Linked DNA regions of Ketobacter alkanivorans. The protein of the gene in region 1 interacts with the protein of each later gene in a pairwise test. Links are inferred from orthologs where the notes say so. Each region holds a gene or a part of one and is shown on either strand. Other genes may lie near its edges.

Region 1 (5,086 bases):
CTGAATCGGCAGTTCGTCGAAATTACGGTAACCTTTTTCTTTGCTGAGCTTGCGCAGCACCGTCTCCAGCTGCACCCCAGAGACTGCGCCCTTGCCCAGTGCCAAGCCATCAGATTTAACACCGACTTCGGGGCCGAATAGAATACTATAGTCATCGAGTTTGCGCCGCATAGCCAATTCTTTGCGCGGTGGCTCCTCTTTGAATAGAAGTTCAGTCGTAATGCTGCCTAGAATGACGTCCATTTCCTGAATGGTCATGCCCGTAGCGTAGGCCGCCCCGACCAAAGACCCCATACTGGTGCCTACTATGCAGTCGATCGGGACATGATATTCTTCCAGCACTTTTAGTACACCAACATGGGCTGCCCCGCGTGCCCCGCCGCCGGACAGCACAAGACATATTTTGGGGCGCGCTCCCGGTTCTGCTGATGCCGCCGGCTGCTGCCCATAGGAAGGTAACGCCCATACTGATGCCGCTACGCAAAGCAGTTGCAGGATAATGGAGCGATAGGAATTAAGACCGATCAGTGCACGCATCGAAAAACATCTCATGGTTGGCCAGGGTCTGGCATAGATTCACGGATTCGGTTGGAAAAGTCCATATCCGCATCGGCCTGGTGTGCTCGTGGGTTGGCATAAGCGCGCTGCTGTAGCTCGGCGAAGGGTAAACCATAGGTTTCAAGGCGCCCATTTTGGTACATATATTCTGGCACATAGCCGCTAACCAGGATCCTCCAATCGAGAGGCAAACGCTGCTGGTTGACGTGTGCGTTTAGCCAGATCGAGGTAGTGCAGTTGCTGGTCAATGTATTGTAAAACTCGGGCTGAGTATTTAACGAATTGATCTTGCGAATATACTCAAGAAACAATCTACGGCCATCTTCCAGACTACCGGTAGTGCGATAGAGGTACACATCTTCCGGTGGATCTTTACGGTAATTTGTGCGCAAACGAACCACGTCGCGCTCGTCAGCGACAACATAGTAAAGTTCGTATTGACGAAAAAACCCCTGCAGGGTGGAATAACCCTCCCCTTGTTCCTTGCGGGTTTCGATAGAAATTGCCAGATGCTGATCGCCAGCAAAGGCAAAGCTCAGGAATACATGGGCAATCGATGGGCCCATCCAGTACACCGACACCAGATCCACCCCTTCAAGCTGATTGAGGTCGAACTGCCGGTCATAGTAGGCTTGGGTATAGTCGGTTTCGCTTTGATAGTCGAAGTTGCGGATATTATGTACTGTAATCAGGTCGCCTTCTATGGTGGCAGAAGGCAGCACCGCTACGTCCGCTTGCCAGTTGCGTTCATTGCTGGGTTCCAGGCGTGAGAATGCCAGCCATGCCCCAACAAACGCTACCACAAACACCAACACCATCCGCCAGCGCCAATGTGGCAGCGCCAGGGTGCCAGCGCTGGTTAAGGTGAGTACAGCGAAACACATGGCCATGATAGAACGCCATGGCTCGCCACCGGGGCCGGTATAAAGTAGTGACAGTGCTGCCCAGGCACCAGATAGTAGGACAAGCAGGCCCATCAGGGTGAGCCCTGTAAAACGTACGAGTGTTAGCATATGGTTAGCAGTGATCATGGCCTGTATTGTCCCGAATAAATTGGATCGTACCGAAATTCTCCAGATCGACATACGTATTGCTCTGGCCCTTGTGAATGATCCAGGCTAAAAAGTTTTGTGTTCTGAGCTACAACCAATCACTGATCCACTGACCGATTTGCCGAATCTCGGGGATGCACACTTCATGACCCATGGGGTACTGGCTCCAGTCCACATCGTATTCATTATCCTGTAGCCATTTGAGCGCCCCTCGGGCAGCATTCTCGGTGACCATGTCATCAAAGTCCCCATGGGCGATGTGAATGCCGATGTTTTGATTCGCCTTGAGCGCTTTTACGTCTAATGCTTCAGGGTTAGGCAGGTAGGTGGATAGAGCGATCAACCCGGCCAGCTTTTGAGGATATTGCAGGGCGGTATGATAGGCCACCGCGCCGCCTTGGGAAAACCCAATCAAAATGATGCGATCGGCAGATATACCCTGATCCAGCTGCTGTTGGATTAAGGTATTGATGGCGCTGCGCGCCTGTTGTAGATGTTCCAGATTGATGTCGCGAATTTCGGTCAGCGCCAGAATGTCGTACCACGCTGGCATGATGTATCTGCCATTGCAGGTTACCGGGATTTCCGGGGCATGAGGAAAGATAAAGCGTACAGCCAGATCCTGTGGCAGTTTCAAGTGGGGTATGACGGGCACAAAGTCATGACCGTTTGCACCCAGGCCATGGAGCCATATCACACAGGCCGTGGCAGTCTGTGTTGGTTCAACTACTTCACAGCGGAGCGGGTTTTCGCATGTCATAACGGGTTAGCCTAAGGGTTAAGATTTGCGTTTGTAGGCTTCTTTCTCTTCCTGGCTGATCTGGCGCGCCTCTTCTTCAAGCATTACAGGGATACCATCCCGTACCGGGTAGGCCAAGCCACTGGCTAAACAAACCAACTCTTCTTTTTCGTTATCGTATTGCAGTTTGGCCTTGGTAACCGGGCAAACCAGGATTTCCAGTAATTTTGTATCGAACATAAAGTGGTTCCTTCAGGTGTTCGCTTAATCGTACTCGGTTTTATCTTTGAATTCACACAGATCTTCAATAATGCAGGCACCGCAGCGAGGCTTGCGTGCTGTGCAGACGTAGCGTCCGTGCAGAATCAGCCAGTGGTGAGCATCCAGCAGGAACTCTTTGGGCACGTTGCGCATCAGTTTTTTTTCTACCTCCAGTACGGTTTTACCTGGGGCGATTCTGGTGCGATTGGACATGCGGAATATGTGGGTGTCGACTGCCATGGCGGGCTGGCCGAAGGCAGTATTCAGTACTACGTTGGCAGTTTTGCGGCCGACCCCTGGCAGTGATTCTAGCGCCGCCCGTTCGCCCGGGACTTCACTGCCATATTGATCCATCAGGATTTTGCAGGTTTTGATGACGTTTTCGGCTTTGCTGTTAAAGAGGCCGATAGTTTTGATGTAGGGTGTGAGGCCTTTTACCCCCAGTTTATAGATAGCCTCCGGGGTGTTCGCCACGGGGTAGAGTTTGGCGGTCGCTTTATTGACGCTTACATCGGTAGCCTGGGCTGACAGGATCACAGAGATCAGCAGCTCGAACGTACTGTTGTAGTCCAGCTCTGTGGTTGGGTTGGGGTTTTGATCCCGCAGCCTGGAAAAGATCTCGTAACGCTTTTCTTTATTCATGAGCCTTACCGGTGATAGCCTCAGGCAATATTGCCTGTGGTGCGAACCCGCTTGCTGCCCACAACCACTTTCTCTTTATTGGCTTTGGCGGCTGCCTCCACTTTGGCATCAATGATGTTCTTCAAGGCCAGCAACAGGCCTAGCACCATGAACGCACCCGGTGGCAGCACGGCAATCAGAAAACCGCGGTAATCGCTGATCACTTGAATCTTCCAGTGTAGTGCAGTGTCACCAAACAACAGATGCATATTGGCGAAGAGGGCTCCTGTGCCGATCAGCTCTCGCAGTGCGCCCAGTAACACTAACACCAAGCTGAACCCCAGCCCCATCATAAGGCCATCCCATGTCGCTGCTGGTACACTGTGCTTGCTGGCGAAAGCATCGGCGCGACCCAGTACGATACAATTGGTTACGATCAGAGGAATAAAGATACCAAGAATTAAATATAACTCGTAGGTGAAAGCATTCATCAGGAATTCGATGCAAGTGGTGAACGCCGCGATGATCATAACAAAGGTGGGCAGGCGTATCGCATCAGTGGTGGCATTACGGATGAGCGACACTGCCAGATTGGATAGAGTCAGCACGCAGGTTGTCGCCAGTCCGAGTGCCATAGCGTTAACCACACTGCCAGAAACTGCAAGAAGAGGGCAGAGCCCAAGAACCTGAACCAGAGCCGGGTTGTTTTTCCACAGACCTTCAATGGTGATTTTTTTGTAATCTTCACTCATGTTATTCACCTTTCGCCGTTGTTGGGCTGGTACGGTTGCTGTAGAGCAGTTCGCTGTGGTGTTGGTCGAAGTATAAGAGCGCTTTATGCACGGCATCCACCACCGCGCGGGGCGTTATGGTGGCGCCAGTGAACGCGTCAAATTGTCCGCCATCCTTTTTCACTTTCCAGCCTTTTTCGTCCAGGTTGGCTAGGGATTTTCCGTTAAATGAGGTGATCCAATCTGACTTCTGAATATCCACGGCATCCCCCAGCCCGGGCGTTTCGAAGTGGGGGGGAATCACACGCACACCGGTGATGTCTCCGGCGATGCCTACACCCACCAACAGGTTTATGGAGCCACCATACCCTTCCGGTGCAATGACCTGCATTATTATCCCCGAAGGCTCCTGGCTGAGCTTTGCTATGTATGCTGATTTTGGTTCCGTCGTGCCCAGCAACTTGTCTGCTTGCAGCTCCAGGCTGTCTTTCAGCAAATCATTGTTAAGTCGATCTTTGGGCATGACCTCAAGCAGGCTACGCTTGAGTGCGTTTTGCTTTTCCTCAGCGATCTTATCTTTGGTCAGGTTGGCGGTGGCCACCACCATACCCGTGGTAATGATCGCGAACAGGCCCAGTATGATACTGTTGCGGGTAACGGATTGACCTATCATGTGTTTCTCCTCAATCCGATTTCGCCAGCCCCTTGTTGGGCTTGCGGTGTCCGTAGGTTCGTGGCTGGCTGTAGTAATCCAGCGTGGGTGCGGCCAGATTCATGAGCAGTACGCTGAAGGCCACGGCATCCGGGTATCCCCCCCAGGTTCGGATCACATAAGTGAGCACGCCGATCAAAAACCCGTAGATTATTTTGCCTTTGTTGCTGGTGGCAGCAGTGACCGGATCGGTTGCTATGAAAAACGCCCCCAACATGGTGCCGCCGCTCAGCAGGTGGTGGAGGATGTCGGGATAGTTGTCGGCGTCCACTGCTGTGTTGAAAAAACCTGACAGTAAAAACAGCGCTAACAGCATGCCAACAGGGATGTGCCAGGTAATGATCTTGCGCCAGATCAGATACACACCGCCCAACAGAAAGCCGAGGTTGACCCATTCCCAGCCAAAACTGGC
Region 2 (4,353 bases), 490 kb from region 1 along the record:
CTTCCTCCAGGCTGCTTTGGCGGCCCCCAGGTTGAGCAGTTTTTCCAGAATTGCCTGTGTACTGAGGAGCACCCGTACTTCCAGGAAATTAACGGTCTGCAGGTGTCATCCCATCTGTTGATTCGGCGAGATGGCGAGGTAGTGCAGTTTGTTCCATTTGATAAACGCGCCTGGCATGCAGGCAAATCCTGTTATGACGGGCGTGAAAACTGCAACGACTTTTCCATCGGAATCGAACTGGAAGGCACCGACGACGGCCCTTATGAGCCGGTTCAGTACGATCAATTAAAACGAGTGATTGAATTGTTGTTGGCGGCGTACCCGGCAATCCTGCCGCAGGCGATTGTGGCCCACAGCGATATTGCCCCTGGCCGCAAATCTGACCCCGGCCCCTATTTTGACTGGCAGGTGTTGCGCAAAGCCCTTGGACTGTCATGATTTGTAAACAGTTTTTTCGGGAAAGATAGCAATAATCTGTTAGGCTATTAAATAACAGTATTAAGGAGTGCTAAATGACATTGCTGGCATTGTTGGTTGCGTTATGGGGCGTAAAGGAATCCTACGTGCCCAACTATTTTGCCGAATGCCAGTGGGGCCAGTTCTATATGAAACGGGCTCAGCAGCTGTCTTTTCTTAATAACGCTCATCCCGCCCTGGGTTACGGCTTTTATATTCTTCCCCCTGTATTGCTTGCCTGGTATTTCGCCGAAATGCACGAGCGCTGGTTTTTCTCCTTTCTGGAGGCGGTGGCAGCGGTGATCGTGTTTGTGGCGTGTCTGGATTACCGTAAGGTTGAAGCAGGGCTGATCCCGTTTCTGAAGCGTTGGCGTAACCGTGAGTGGCAGTCAGCCTACGAACATGGCTCTCAGAGTTTTGACTATGGTCGCATGGTCAGCCCGGGCGAGTTGCTGAGCCAGACCATTACCCAGTATTGGGTGCGAGTAAATCAGACCCTGTTTGCGCCTTTGTTTTGGTTTGCCATTTTTGGTCTGGCTGGGTTGGTGTTGTATGCGCTGACATCCCTGCTGGAGCGTGAAACTGATGAGGACTGTCCGGGTTGGAAAAAAATCGGCATCGAATTTTTATACGCGCTGGATGGTGTGCCCGCTCGGGCCATTGCGCTCACCATCGCAGCATTGTGTTTTAACGGCAAAGTGGTCGCCGTTGCCATGCGTCGTTTCCGTGCGACCGATCGGGAAGCGGAAGTGGTGCTTAAGTTAGCGGTAAAGATGGGGTTGGATTTTCAGGATCTGCCCCTGGATGACGAAGAAATGGCCTCAGAAGGCGCTCGCCGCATCCATGCTGCTCAAGATTTGCGCAGTAACGTGTTCGTTTTTTGGTTAGTCGTACTTGCGGTTCTAACCATTATCGCCTGAGACAGAACATCCTCTGCCTCTCGGGTGCCCACAAATGTCATCCCAATCCTATACTGTTGAGAGTGACTTAATTTAATGCAGGGCCACAAGCCCTCGTGACCAGGAGTTTTGTCTATATGGCTCGTGAACGTTTTTATGGTGACAGTGATCCTGTCGAAACCCAGGAGTGGCTGGATGCGCTGGCCTCGGTGCTCGAAAGCGAGGGGCCGGAGCGGGCTAAATACCTCCTCGATAGAATGGGGGAGAAAGCGCGCCAGGCCGGTTTACAGGTCAATGACCTCACCACGCCGTACGTCAATACCATTGCCCCCGAATACCAGGCACAGATGCCGGGCGACCATTTTATGGAGCGCCGTATTCGCTCTTTGATTCGCTGGAATGCATTGGCCATGGTGCAGCGCGCCAACCTCACTGATGATGAGTTGGGCGGTCATATTTCCAGTTTTGCGTCTTCGGCAACGCTCTACGATGTGGGCTTTAACCATTTTTTTCGGGCAGCCAGTGAAACCTTCGGTGGCGATCTGATTTTCTATCAGGGTCACTCAGCACCGGGTATTTATGCGCGCGCTTTTTTAGAAGGCCGTATCAGCGAGAAGCAGATCGAGAACTTCCGTCGCGAAGTGAGTCAGGAGGGGTTGTCCTCTTATCCGCACCCGTGGTTGATGCCTAATTTCTGGCAGTTCCCTACTGTGTCTATGGGGTTAGGTCCGATCCAGGCGATTTATCAAGCCCACTTTATGAAGTACCTGCAAAATCGCGAGTTGATCAAGAAAGATGATCGCAAGGTGTGGGCGTTTTTGGGTGATGGCGAAACCGATGAACCGGAATCCCTGGGCTGTATATCCCTGGCAGGCAGGGAAAAACTCGATAACCTTGTGTTTGTGGTGAACTGTAATTTGCAGCGTCTGGATGGTCCGGTACGTGGTAACGGCAAAATCATTCAAGAGTTGGAAGGCGTTTTTCGTGGTGCCGGCTGGAATGTTATAAAAGTGGTTTGGGGCCGACGCTGGGATCCGTTGCTGGCTCGTGACGGTGAAGGGGTGTTACGCAAACGCATGGAAGAGTGCGTCGATGGCGAATACCAGAGCTTCAAAAACCATGGCGGTGCGTTTACCCGAGAGCATTTCTTCAACAAGTATCCGGAACTGGGTGCGATGGTTGAGCATATGAGTGATGAAGAAATTTATCAGCTCAATCGTGGTGGACACGATCCCTTTAAAGTATTTGCCGCTTACCACGCTGCCATGAATCACAAAGGGCAACCCACTGTGATCCTGGCCAAAACAGTGAAGGGTTATGGCATGGGGTCTGGTGAGGCTGCCAATAAAAGCCATCAGATGAAAACCCTGGATATGGAAAGCTTAAAGGCATTCCGCAACCGTTTCGACATGCCCTTTAACGATGAAGAACTGAAAAAGATTCCTTTCTATCGCCCGGCAGACGACAGTAACGAAATGCGTTATCTGCATGAGCGTCGCAATTCGCTGGGTGGGTATTTGCCTTCCCGCCGTACAGAAAGTGAAAAGCTGGAAATTCCAGAATTGGGTGTGTTTGGACCTTTACTGGAAGGCTCCGGTGGCCGTGAGATGTCCACCACCATGGCGCTGGTGCGGATGATGAATTCTCTTATCAAGCAGAAATCCATCGGTGAGCGTGTTGTGCCTATTGTTCCGGATGAGGCTCGTACCTTTGGTATGGAAGGCATGTTCCGGCAATTGGGAATATATTCTGCGGTGGGTCAGCTGTACAAGCCTGCCGATAGCGAGCAGGTGATGTATTACCGCGAGGATATCAAGGGCCGCATTCTGGAAGAGGGTATTAACGAAGCGGGGGCGATGTCTGCCTGGATTGCGGCGGCTACGTCCTACTCTGTGAACAATCACCCGATGATTCCGTTCTACATTTTCTACTCCATGTTTGGATTCCAGCGCATTGGTGATCTGGCTTGGGCTGCCGGTGATTCTCAGGCGCGTGGTTTCTTGATTGGTGCCACGGCCGGCCGCACCACTTTGAACGGGGAAGGCCTGCAGCATCAGGATGGTCACAGTCATGTGCTGGCGTCCACCATCCCCAATTGCGTGGCCTATGATGTGGCTTACGCCTATGAGCTGGCGGTGGTTCTACACGATGGTTTGCGGCGTATGTATCAAGAGCAGGAAAACGTCTTCTATTACATAACCGTTGAGAACGAAAACTATGAGCATCCTGCCATGCCGAAAGGGGCGGAAGCGGGCATTCTCAAAGGCATGTATTTGCTGAAAGAGGGCGATGGCAACAACAAGTTACGCGTTCAATTGCTGGGTAGCGGTTCTATTCTGCGTGAGGTGGAAGCAGCTGCTGAGTTGTTGCAGGACGTTTATGGGGTGACTTCCGATATCTGGAGTGTTACCAGCTTCACCGAGTTGCGTAATGAAGGGTTGCAGAAGCAGCGCTGGAACATGTTGCATCCGGAAGAAGAGCCGAGGGTGCCCTATGTCACCAAGGCACTGCGGGCTCGTAAGGCGCCGGTGGTGGCCGCTTCTGATTACATCAAAACTCACGCGGATCAGATTCGTCCCTTTGTGCGCAATCATTACACTGCATTGGGTACGGATGGCTTCGGGCGCAGTGATTCCCGTGAACAGCTGCGTCATTTCTTTGAAGTGGATCGTTACTTCATCACGGTGGCTGCATTGAATTCCCTGGCGGACAAAGGCCTGTTGGGCCGCAGCAAGGTGGCCGACGCCTTGCGCCGTTTTGGCATCAAGGCAGAAAAACCCTACCCACCTCATGTGTGATCAAGGAGAACGACCGTGGCAGTGAAAGACGTGTTAGTGCCCGATCTGGGTGGTACAGATGGGGTGGATGTAATTGAATTATCCGTGCAACCTGGTGATCGGGTTGAGAAAGAAGATACCTTGTTGGTTCTCGAATCCGACAAAGCAACAGTGGAAGTGCCATCACCGTTCAGTGGTGTTGTCTCCTCATTTTCTGTATC

The links. The genes of interacting proteins can lie anywhere in the genome.
Region 2: the proteins of nth (region 1) and aceE interact in binary tests that used the Escherichia coli proteins (3 or more experiments, as listed by UniProt). The link is inferred for Ketobacter alkanivorans from one-to-one orthologs.

What each region holds. Positions count from the first base shown.
Region 1 is NZ_CP022684.1:4,583,024-4,588,109, forward strand. Bases 1,434-4,206 are described here. They hold nth (endonuclease III), read right to left. Parts: upstream 3,253-4,206; coding sequence 2,614-3,252; downstream 1,434-2,613. Other genes in these bases: Kalk_RS19605 (Lnb N-terminal periplasmic domain-containing protein), read right to left, coding at 1,434-1,535; Kalk_RS19610 (alpha/beta hydrolase), read right to left, coding at 1,699-2,370; Kalk_RS19615 (Trm112 family protein), read right to left, coding at 2,389-2,589; Kalk_RS19625 (electron transport complex subunit E), read right to left, coding at 3,273-3,983; rsxG (electron transport complex subunit RsxG), read right to left, coding at 3,985-4,206. Also shown: Kalk_RS19600 (patatin-like phospholipase family protein), read right to left, coding at 1-537; more of Kalk_RS19605, read right to left, coding at 549-1,433; more of rsxG, read right to left, coding at 4,207-4,635; electron transport complex subunit RsxD, read right to left, coding at 4,646-5,086. UniProt on the Escherichia coli protein: DNA repair enzyme that has both DNA N-glycosylase activity and AP-lyase activity. The DNA N-glycosylase activity releases various damaged pyrimidines from DNA by cleaving the N-glycosidic bond, leaving an AP (apurinic/apyrimidinic) site.
Region 2 is NZ_CP022684.1:4,095,093-4,099,445, forward strand. The notes cover bases 1,157-4,353. They hold aceE (pyruvate dehydrogenase (acetyl-transferring), homodimeric type), read left to right. Parts: upstream 1,157-1,492; coding sequence 1,493-4,153; downstream 4,154-4,353. Other genes in these bases: Kalk_RS17565 (hypothetical protein), read left to right, coding at 1,157-1,376; aceF (dihydrolipoyllysine-residue acetyltransferase), read left to right, coding at 4,169-4,353. Outside these bases: 1,6-anhydro-N-acetylmuramyl-L-alanine amidase AmpD, read left to right, coding at 1-438; more of Kalk_RS17565, read left to right, coding at 513-1,156. UniProt on the Escherichia coli protein: Component of the pyruvate dehydrogenase (PDH) complex, that catalyzes the overall conversion of pyruvate to acetyl-CoA and CO(2).